DNA from 3 places in the Massilia sp. S19_KUP03_FR1 genome. Region 1 is predicted to be linked to each of the others. Evidence: predicted binding sites of a transcription regulator. Region 1 holds the regulator's gene; each other region holds the start of a gene.

Region 1 (3,276 bases):
GCGCGACCAGATGGTGACGCAGCAAGTGGCCATGCTGAGCGAGACCGGCGCCGACGTAAAACGCCTGCTGTGCCTGAACTCGACCTCGACCAACGAAACGCTTAACGAAGTGGTGCGCGCCTATCAAGGCAGCGGCCTGGCCGGTTGCATCATGACCAAGCTCGACGAAGCCGCATCGCTCGGCAACGTGCTCGATGTCGTGATCCGCCAGAAACTGAATCTGCATTACATCTCGACCGGCCAGCGCGTGCCGGAAGACCTGCACCTGCCGGACCGCGCGATGCTGGTCGACCGCGCCTTTCGCAGCGGCCGCCAGGCCGAGATCAGCGATGCCGACCTGCCGCTTCTGATGGCTGGCACCAGCGCTGGCCGCAAACTGGGCGAGGTGTCCTTTGGGTAATTTCGATTTCGACCAGGCCGAGGGCCTGCGCCGGATGCTGGCTGGCCCCAAGCCACGCATCGTGACCTTTCTTTCCGCCACGCCTGAAGACGACAAGGGCGCCATGCTGGTCAACCTGGGCGCCTCGCTGGCCCGGGCCGGCAACGACGTCATGATTGTCGACGCCTGCGCCCATGAATACGGCGTGGCCCAGCGCCTTGGCGTCGACCAGGGTGGCTCGCTGCTGCAAGTGGCGCGCCAGGAATGTGCGCTGAACCAGGTGATTCACCAGGCGCCGCAAGGGTTCCAGGTTGCCAGCATGGTGCGCCGCGCGCGCGGCCAGGGCGAGTACCTGGGGCAGGAAGATACGCGTCGCCTGGCCAAGACCTTCGATGTGCTGGTCAAGCAGGCCGGCATCTGCATCGTTGACGGCGAATTCGGCAGCGATGATACGTTTCCCCTGCCGATCATGGACAATTCCGAGATCGTGGTGCAGGTATCGTGCAACGCCGCCTCGATCACCGCGGCGTACTCGCTGGTGAAGCGTTTGTCGCAACAATTGGGGCGCCGCCCGTTCGGTATTCTGGTCACCGGCGCATCCGAAGCCGAAGCCAAGGTGGTATACGATAATATGGCTACTGCAGCAACGCGCTACCTGGCGGTGCAGCTCAGTTCGATGGGGTCGGTACCAGCCGACGAGTACCTGCAACGCGCCGCGCGCCTGGGCCGCGCAGTGGTCGATGCGTTTCCGCTGGCGGGTGCCTCGGTCGCGTTTCGCCAGTTGGCCGGCCGTTTTGCCATTCCGGCAGGAGGCAGTGCCCATTTTGGTTTATAAGAAAAATAGCTAACGCATGTACACAGCAAAAGGGAAGAAGACGGACAAGGAACTCTTGCTGACGCAGCATATGCCGTTGGTCAAGCGCCTCGCCCATCACATGAAGGCCAAGCTTCCCCCTAGCGTGGAGGTCGACGATCTCATTCAAGCCGGCATGATCGGCCTGTTCGACGCCATCTCGCGCTACGAAGAAACCCACGGGGCCCAGTTCGAAACCTATGCCGTGCTGCGCATCCGCGGCGCCATGCTCGACGAACTGCGCAACAGCGACTGGCTGCCGCGCAGCACGCGCCAGAACATGCGCAAGATCGAAACGGCGATGAGCTCGCTGCAGCAAAAACTGGGGCGCCCGCCCACCGAAACCGAAGTCGCCAAGTCGATGAAAATGTCGCTGGGCGACTACCAGGATTTATTGGGCGACAGCGGCGGCCACCAGCTGGTCTACTACGAAGATTTCAAGGGCGAAGACGACGACGGCAGTTTCCTCGACCGCTACTCCATCGACGACGAAGACCCACTGCGCGCGCTGCTCGAAACCGACTTCCGCCAGGCGATCATTAACGCCATCGACAACCTGCCGCCGCGCGAAAAAATCCTGATGGGCCTGTACTACGAAGAAGAATTGAACCTGAAAGAAATCGGCGCCGTGATGGGCGTGTCCGAATCACGGGTGTCGCAATTGCACACCCAGGCTGTCGCCAGGCTGCGCGCCGCACTCAAGGAGCAGCTGTGGACTGGGCGAGCATAATTGGACTGGGGCTGGCGCTGGCCGGCCTGTTCGTCGGACACAGCCTCGATGGCGGCAAATTCGCGTCGCTGATCCAGCCGGCCGCGTTTGCCATTGTCGTGGTCGGCACCTTTGGCGCCGTGCTGCTGCAAACTGAAGCGGCCACGTTTGTGCGCGGCATGCGCATGCTGCGCTGGGTGTTTTTTCCGCCCGCCAGCCAGCGCCAGCTGTACTCGCGCCAGATCGCGCTGTGGAGCCTGACCGCCCGCCGCGACGGCCTGCTGCAGCTCGAGCAATACCAGAAAATGACGCCCGACCTGTTCGTCCAGAAAGGCCTGCGCCTGGTGGTCGACGGGATTGCACCGGAGCGCCTGCGCAGCCTGCTCGAAACCGAGATCACATCCTACGAATTCAGCCAGCGCCAGGCTGCGCGCATCTGGGAATCGGCCGCCGGCTACGCGCCGACCATCGGCATCCTCGGCGCAGTACTTGGCCTGATCCACGTGATGGAAAACCTCAGCGACCCGTCGCGCCTGGGCGCCGGCATTGCCGTCGCGTTCGTCTCGACCATCTACGGCGTGGGCCTCGCCAACCTGTTCTTCTTCCCGGTCGGGAATAAACTCAAAGGCATCGTGGCCGAGCAGGTGGCCCAGTACGACATCCTGGCCGACGTGTTCCACGACCTGGCCACCGGCGACCATACCCGCGTCGTCGATGAACGCGTGGCCAGCCTGCTGGCACGCGCCTGAGTTTGGCATGGCGCGCAAACGCTACCAGGAAGATTCCGAAAATCACGAACGCTGGCTGATTTCGTATGCCGATTTCATGACCCTGCTGTTCGCGTTTTTCGTGGTCATGTACGCTATCTCGGTGGTCAACGTCGGCAAGTACAAGGTGCTGTCGGACGCATTGGGCGACGCGTTTGGCGGACGCGGCGCGGCCACGACGCCGGTCACCACGGTCGAACAGCCCTTCAGCCTGCCGAACATCGTGGCGCGCAAACGTGCCGAGGCCATGCGCCGCGAGAAAGATCGGCTGACCATGCTGGCGCGCGACCTGACTGCCACGCTCGGCCCGTTGGTGAAGGAGGGCAAGGTGCGCGTCACCCAGAACAGCCGCGGCGTGAGCGTCGAAATCAATGCCAGCGTGCTGTTCGCGCCGGGCGACGCGACCCTGACCGATGCCTCGAGCGAGGCGCTCAGCGCGGTGGCGATTTTGCTGAAAAATGACCCGCACGCCGTCCAGGTCGAGGGGCATACCGATGACGTGCCGATTGCCAATCCGCTGTTCCCGTCGAACTGGGAATTGTCGGCCGTGCGCGCCAGCAGCGTGGTG
Region 2 (3,276 bases), on a different contig from region 1:
CACCGAAGTCTCGATCGCCGGCTCTTTGGGCACGGGAAAGTTCACCCCCGCTGCCGGTGCCAGCGCCAAAACCCTTGCTGCCAGCATCAATTCGCTGACGTCCTCCACCGGCGTGACCGCCTCGGCGAAAACCGACGTCACGCTGCAATTTGACGCCAGCAAGTCCTACAAACTCGATCTGACCTCGGATAATTCGACAGCAGCAACGGTTTCGTTCTCGGTCGGCGCCGGTACCACGGCCGACGACTTCTCCGCAGGCGTCAGCGCCATCAATGCCCAGACCGCCAAAACCGGCATTACCGCGTCGTACGACAGCACCAATAAAGGTATCAAGCTGACCAACGTCAACGGCAATGACATTAAGCTCGAGAACAAGAACGCCACCGGTGGCGGCTCGGTCGGCATGGTGTCGTTCGGCAAAGACGGCGTGGCCAATGGCGCCACCGCGACCGGCCCGGCCGCGACCGGTATCGCCGTGGGCGCCCTGACACTCGACTCCGAGAAGAGCTTTTCGGTCGTCGATGGCGCTACCGGAAAGGCCACTGGCGCATCGACCCTGAAATCGGTCTCGGCTATCGACATCACGACCTTCGACGGCGCCCAGCTGGCCATCAAGATCGCCGATGCCGCCCTGTCGTCGGTGAACAGCCAGCGCGCCCAGTACGGTGCGTTGCAATCGCGCTTCTCGTCGGCCATTTCGAACCTGGCCACCAGCACCGAGAATCTGTCGGCATCGAAATCGCGCATCACCGATACCGACTTCGCGTCGGAAACGGCCAACCTGACGCGCGGCCAGATCCTGCAACAGGCTGGTACCGCCATGCTGGCCCAGGCCAACTCGCTGCCGAACGGCGTGCTGTCCCTGCTGCGCGGCTAATCGTTTCGCGCAACTAGCGTCACGGACCGACTCCCCGGCTGATTTTTTCAGCCGGGGATTTTTCACGAAGGGACCGAAGCATGAACATTCAACCGACTGCATCGAGCGGCGCCCCCCGGCTCGAGGAACGCAGCAATGCCAGCGAAGCACCGGGCACCGGGACTGCCGCCACGGCCAAGGCAAACAACGCACCGGCGCCAGCTGCCGGCGCAAAGCAAACCAAGGCCGCCGACGGTGTGGAGCCGACCAGCGCCGACATCAAGACGGCGCTTGAGAAGCTGAATCACTCGATGACGGAATCGTCGCAGGACTTGCAGTTTTCGGTGGACGAGGACAGCAAGCAAACCGTGGTCAAGCTCATCGACCGCAACACCCACGAGGTGCTGCGCCAGATGCCGACCAAGGAAGCGCTGGAAATCGCCAAGTCGCTCGACAAGGCAATGGGCAAACTGATCGACCAGCGCGCCTGAACCGCGCGCCCTGGCGCGCGGTGAGGCAGCGATGTACCCGGTTTTCGCCAGTAACGTAATGACGCCATCGAGAGCGGCATTGCGCTTTTGGCGTTAACCGTGTCATTTCGTTATTTAATCCACAAAATAATTTTTAAATAGTTAAATAGCGCCTAAAAGCTGCTCTCAAGTACCGTTTGATTCTGCCGATAATGACTTACATTATCCCTTTCGCAGGAGAACGCCGTGGGTATCACATCAGCCGGTATTGGTTCAGGACTCAACATCGAAGGCATCATCACGCAACTGATGGCCGTCGAAGCGCGTCCATTGAATACGTATGACACCAAGACGGCCGCCTACAACACCAAGCTGGGCGCCCTGTCGAGCTTGAGCGGCAGCGTCAGTTCGTTCCAGAACTCGCTGTCGCTGCTCACCTCACCCACGGCCTTCAACTCATTGACAGCCAACGCGTCGAACACCGGCGTCATCACCGCGACGGCAACATCGACCGCCGTCGCTGGCAGCTACAGCGTCGCCGTGAGCCAGATTGCGCAGGCGCAGAGCCTGAACTCGAAGGGCGTTATCAGTACCTCGACGGCAATTGGCGCTGGCACCGCGACCACACTGTCGTTCCAGTTCGGCACCGTCTCGTCCGGCACCTTTGGCGTCACCGGCAGCGCGCTCGGCGGCACCACCGCGGCCAGCGGCATTCCCAATGGCTCCCTGACGATCAACGGCAAGACCATCGCCACCAGCGGCGCCACCACCAGCGCCAAAGATCTGGCCACCGCCATCAATGCCTTGAGCGAGACCACGGGCGTCACGGCGAGCGCGCCGGCCACGGTCAGCGCCGGTACACTGTTTCTGGGGTTCGGCTCGGTCGACACGTCGGCCGGCGGCAGCTATTCGCTGCGGATCAACGGCATCGAACTCGGTTCGCAAGACGCCGGCATCGCCGCCGGTGCCGGCCTGACCGCCACGTCGCTCGACACCACGCTGTCCACGGCCAACGCCACCACGAATGCGCTGGCGGCGGCGAAAATTACCTACACCGGCAGCGCCGCCGTGGGTGACCTGAAATTTTTTGCGGCGGACGGCAGCAACCTGGCCATCAATGAAGTCATCCTCGGCGAGGCCGATGGTGGCATTGGCAACAAGACGGGCAACCTGGGCTCGAGCACCGTCGCCACCAGCGCCGTCGCCCTGACCTCGACCGGCGGCAGCCCGATCACCGTTGCCGGCAGCAACCCGGCACTGGCCGGACTGAGCGCCGGCAGCAGCGGCAGCTACACCGGCGCCGGCTTCGTCCAGGACGGCACCCAGGCCAGTGGCGTCATCACGCTTGACTCGACCAGCCAGTCGCTGTCAGGCATACGCGATGCCATCAACAAGGCCAATATAGGCGTCTCCGCCAGTATTGTCTCGGACGGCAGCGCCACGCCGTATCACCTGGTGCTGACCTCGACCAAGACCGGCGAAACGTCGAGCATGAAAATTACCGTCAGCGATGCGGGCGCCGGCACCGCCGACCCGGCGCTGTCGGCCCTGCTGAACTACGACCCGGCCGGCACCCAGGCGCTGACCCAGACCAGCGCGGCCCAAAGCGCCAAGCTGACGGTCAACGGCATTGCCGTCACCAGCGCCAGCAACAGCGTGACCGGCGCCATCCAGGGCGTGACGATGGCGGTCGGCACTGTGGGCTCATCGAGCGTGGTGATTTCGAAAAACACCGCCTCGGTGACCACCGGCGTGCAATCGTTCGTCAAGGCCTACAACGACCTGAACACGACCATCAAGAACCTGACCGCCTACAATGCCGAAACCAAGTCCGGTGGCGCGCTGCTGGGCGACTCGGGCACGCTGTCGATCCAGACGCGCTTGCGCCAGCAGCTCGGCGCAGCGGTCGAAGGACTCGACGGCAAACTGACCACGCTCAGCCAGGTCGGC
Region 3 (3,276 bases), on a different contig from region 1:
ACTGAAAAAATCAGTCGGGGATCTCGGTGGGAAGAATCGCCTGGCGTATTTAACCGCGCAGCAGGGACAGCACGCCGTTCGGCAGCGAGTTGGCCTGGGCCAGCATGGCGGTACCAGCCTGTTGCAGGATCTGGCCGCGGGTCAGGCTGGCCGTTTCCGACGCGAAGTCGGTGTCGGTGATGCGTGATTTCGATGCCGACAGGTTTTCGGCGTTGGTGGCCAGGTTCGAAATGGCCGACGAGAAACGCGATTGCAGGGCGCCGTACTGGGCGCGCTGGGTATTGATCGACGACAGGGCGGCATCGGCGATCTTGATGGCCAGCTGGGCGCCGTCGAAGGTCGTGATGTCGATAGCCGAGACCGATTTCAGGCTCGATGCGCCAGTGGCCTTTCCGGTAGCGCCATCGACGACCGAAAAGCTCTTCTCGGAGTCGAGCGTCAGGGCGCCCACGGCGATACCGGTAGCGGCGGGGCCGGTCGCGGTGGCGCCATTGGGCACGCCGTCTTTGCCGAACGACACCATGCCGACCGAGCCGCCACCGGTGGCGTTCTTGTTGTCGAGCTTGATGTCATTGCCGTTGACGTTGGTCAGCTTGATACCTTTATTGGTGCTGTCGTACGACGCGGTAATGCCGGTTTTGGCGGTCTGGGCATTGATGGCGCTGACGCCTGCGGAGAAGTCGTCGGCCGTGGTACCGGCGCCGACCGAGAACGAAACCGTTGCTGCGGTCGAATTATCCGACGTCAGATCGAGTTTGTAGGACTGGCTGGGGTCAAATTTCAGCGTGACGTCGGTTTTCGCCGAGGCGGTCACGCCGGTGGAGGACGTCAGCGAATTGATGCTGGCAGCAAGGGTTTTGGCGCTGGCACCGGCAGCGGGGGTGAACTTTCCCGTGCCCAAAGAGCCGGCGATCGAGACTTCGGTGGCGGCGTTGGTGTTCGTGGTAGCAACCGCTGCCGATCCACCCGCCGTTTCGTTCAGCCCGTAGGTGCTGGTGGTGAAGTTCGAGCCGCTGGCTGAAATGAGCTGGTTGGCATCGGCGCCGACCTGGAAGTTGGCTGTGCCCATGGTGCCATCGAGCAGTGCCTGGCCGTTGAAGGTGGTGGTTTGGGCAACCCGATTGAGTTCCGAACCGAGCTGGCCGGCTTCAGTCTGCAGGGCCTGGCGGTCACTCGACGAGTTCGTTGCATTCGACGACTGGACGGCCAGTTCACGAATACGTTGCAGCATGTCGCCGGACGAAGCCAGTGCGCCCTCGGCAGTTTGGGCCAGCGACACGCCGTCGTTGGCGTTGCGGGTGGCCTGGTTCATGCCGCGGATTTGCGACGACATACGATCAGAAATAGCCAGTCCAGCAGCATCGTCCTTGGCACTGTTGATGCGCAGACCGGATGACAAACGCTGCAGCGAAGTCGCCAGCGAAGTTTGTGACATCGAGAGGTTGCGCTGCGAGTTCAGGGACGAGATATTGGTATTGATGACTGACGACATGGTAATTCTCCAAACGGGTATTTCGGGGTGGGCGACGTGCCGCTGTTCACTTTGGTGTGCTTCTTTTCGCTGAAGCATTCACACCGCTGTTGTTGCTGGTAACGGAGGCAGGGGTAAAAAGTTGATGGTGGGAATGCACAATAAATCCGTGATTTCCCTATGGAGAAGGGGGAAGTGCGCTCGTTTCTACGACACGGTTTCGCACTTCTGAAGGGCTAAAATAATTTTATTTTGGCACTGAAAAACACGCAGATTCACACACGCGCACGCTCAGAAACGGTGAATATTGCATTCGAGAACTGAATTTTCCCGCTGGCCGGCAACGTGGGCACGGCATAATTGTGGCGCTTCTGGGAAGAATTGACGCGACATGCACGTGCTGCTTGTAACCTCGCGCCGCATGCAAGCCATGGCCGAGGCGCTGGCGGTCGCCTGCCGTGAACACGGCAATTGGGATTTCATCCGCAACAAGCGCGCAGCTTGGGAGCGCTACACCGGCCATCGGCCGCGAGCGCGCCGCCTCAGCCTGTTCGACGTACATGGTGATCACTTGGCCGGCAACCTGCAGCGTCCGCCACAACGGCCGGTGAGGTTGCCAAAGTGCGTAAGCTGGTCAAGCAAGAGACCGACCATGCCACCGAGGTGGCATCAAACCCGACGTTACAGCAGCACGAAGCCCGAAGTCGGGTCTTGCATGAAACGCAACATCGTACGCTGCAGCAGCGCGATTTTGCGCTTTTTGCGTGCCAAATCCGGGTCAAAAGTTGCGTCAAAACAACTAAGCAATACCAAAGGTAATTTCCAATAGGAAACATGGTGATAAACTGGCGACTTGCCGTAGGAAAATATACGCAACTTATCACATAAGCAAGTCCTTCGCTCCGGCCCTCGCGCCGTCTCTATCGGGAAAAATAATGTTCAATATGTTTACAATCCGCACGCGCCTGATCGCGTGCATGATGTTGTTGGGCGCGCTGATCGTCATCATTGGCGGGGTTGGCGTGTACGGCATGCGTTCCAGCAACGCTTCGCTGCAAGATGTGTACACCAACCAGATGGCGTCGAGCATGAAGCTGGCTGATACCAAGAATTCCCTGAACCGCTCGCGCTTCAACATCGACAAGGGTGTGTTTCACCCAGAGGCGCCGGATTTGAAGGCCACTCTCGACCGTGCCGAGGAGTTCATCCAGGAAGGGGACAAGACCTGGCAGGAGTACCTGGCGCTGCCGGCCGAAGCCGAAGAGAAAGCGCTGACCGACGATTTGAAGCCGAAGCGTGCCGCCTACATCGACGGCGGCCTGCGCGCCCTGATCACGGGGCTGCACGAACAGAATGCCGGGAAGGTCGACGATCTGGCCATGAAACGCCTGTCGCCGCTGTATCGCACCTTCAACGACGCCTCGGTCAAGCTCGAGCAATTCCAGCTGAAAGCGGCGGCCGACACGTATGCTGCCAGCCAGAAGTTTTACGATCGCGCGCTGAACGGCTTCTCCATCGCCATCCTGCTGGGCCTGGCCTTCATCGTCGCCGCCACCGTGTTGCTGTTGCGTGCCATCATGCAGCCGCTGGACCAAGCCTTGCACCACTTCGATGAAATCGCCGCCGGCAACCTCGCCGAGCCGATCGACACCAGCCGCACCGACGAAATGGGTGCCTTGCTGGCCGGCTTGTCCAGGATGCAGCAGGGCCTGTCGACAACCGTGCAGAGCGTGCGCACAGGCAGTGTTGCGATTGCCCACGCCAGCGCAGAAATTTCGTCGGGCAACAGCGACCTGTCGCACCGC

Evidence for each region. The regulator FliA, encoded in region 1, starts transcription of late flagellar genes. The targets are predictions, from matches to a motif close to CTAAAGTTTNNNNNNNNNNNGCCGNTA.
Region 2: fliD (flagellar filament capping protein FliD) is a predicted target of FliA. The motif match lies at 1,512-1,538, and genes of this name have one in related genera.
Region 3: V6M87_RS23850 (flagellin N-terminal helical domain-containing protein) is a predicted target of FliA. The motif match lies at 1,592-1,618, and genes of this name have one in related genera.

Annotation. Positions count from the first base shown of each region.
Region 1 covers NZ_JAQQPS010000018.1:116,171-119,446, forward strand. Annotated here, with positions in the region: gene flhF (flagellar biosynthesis protein FlhF) at 1-400, shown strand, start outside; gene V6M87_RS19685 (MinD/ParA family ATP-binding protein) at 393-1,214, shown strand; gene V6M87_RS19690 (RNA polymerase sigma factor FliA) at 1,231-1,962, shown strand; gene V6M87_RS19695 (flagellar motor protein) at 1,944-2,690, shown strand; gene motD (flagellar motor protein MotD) at 2,698-3,276, shown strand, end outside.
Region 2 covers NZ_JAQQPS010000027.1:39,638-42,913, reverse strand. Annotated here, with positions in the region: gene V6M87_RS23845 (flagellin N-terminal helical domain-containing protein) at 1-877, shown strand, start outside; gene V6M87_RS23840 (flagellar protein FlaG) at 958-1,347, shown strand; gene fliD (flagellar filament capping protein FliD) at 1,573-3,276, shown strand, end outside.
Region 3 covers NZ_JAQQPS010000027.1:43,733-47,008, forward strand. Annotated here, with positions in the region: gene V6M87_RS23850 (flagellin N-terminal helical domain-containing protein) at 50-1,492, opposite strand; gene V6M87_RS23855 (hypothetical protein) at 1,863-2,300, shown strand; gene V6M87_RS23860 (methyl-accepting chemotaxis protein) at 2,407-3,276, shown strand, end outside.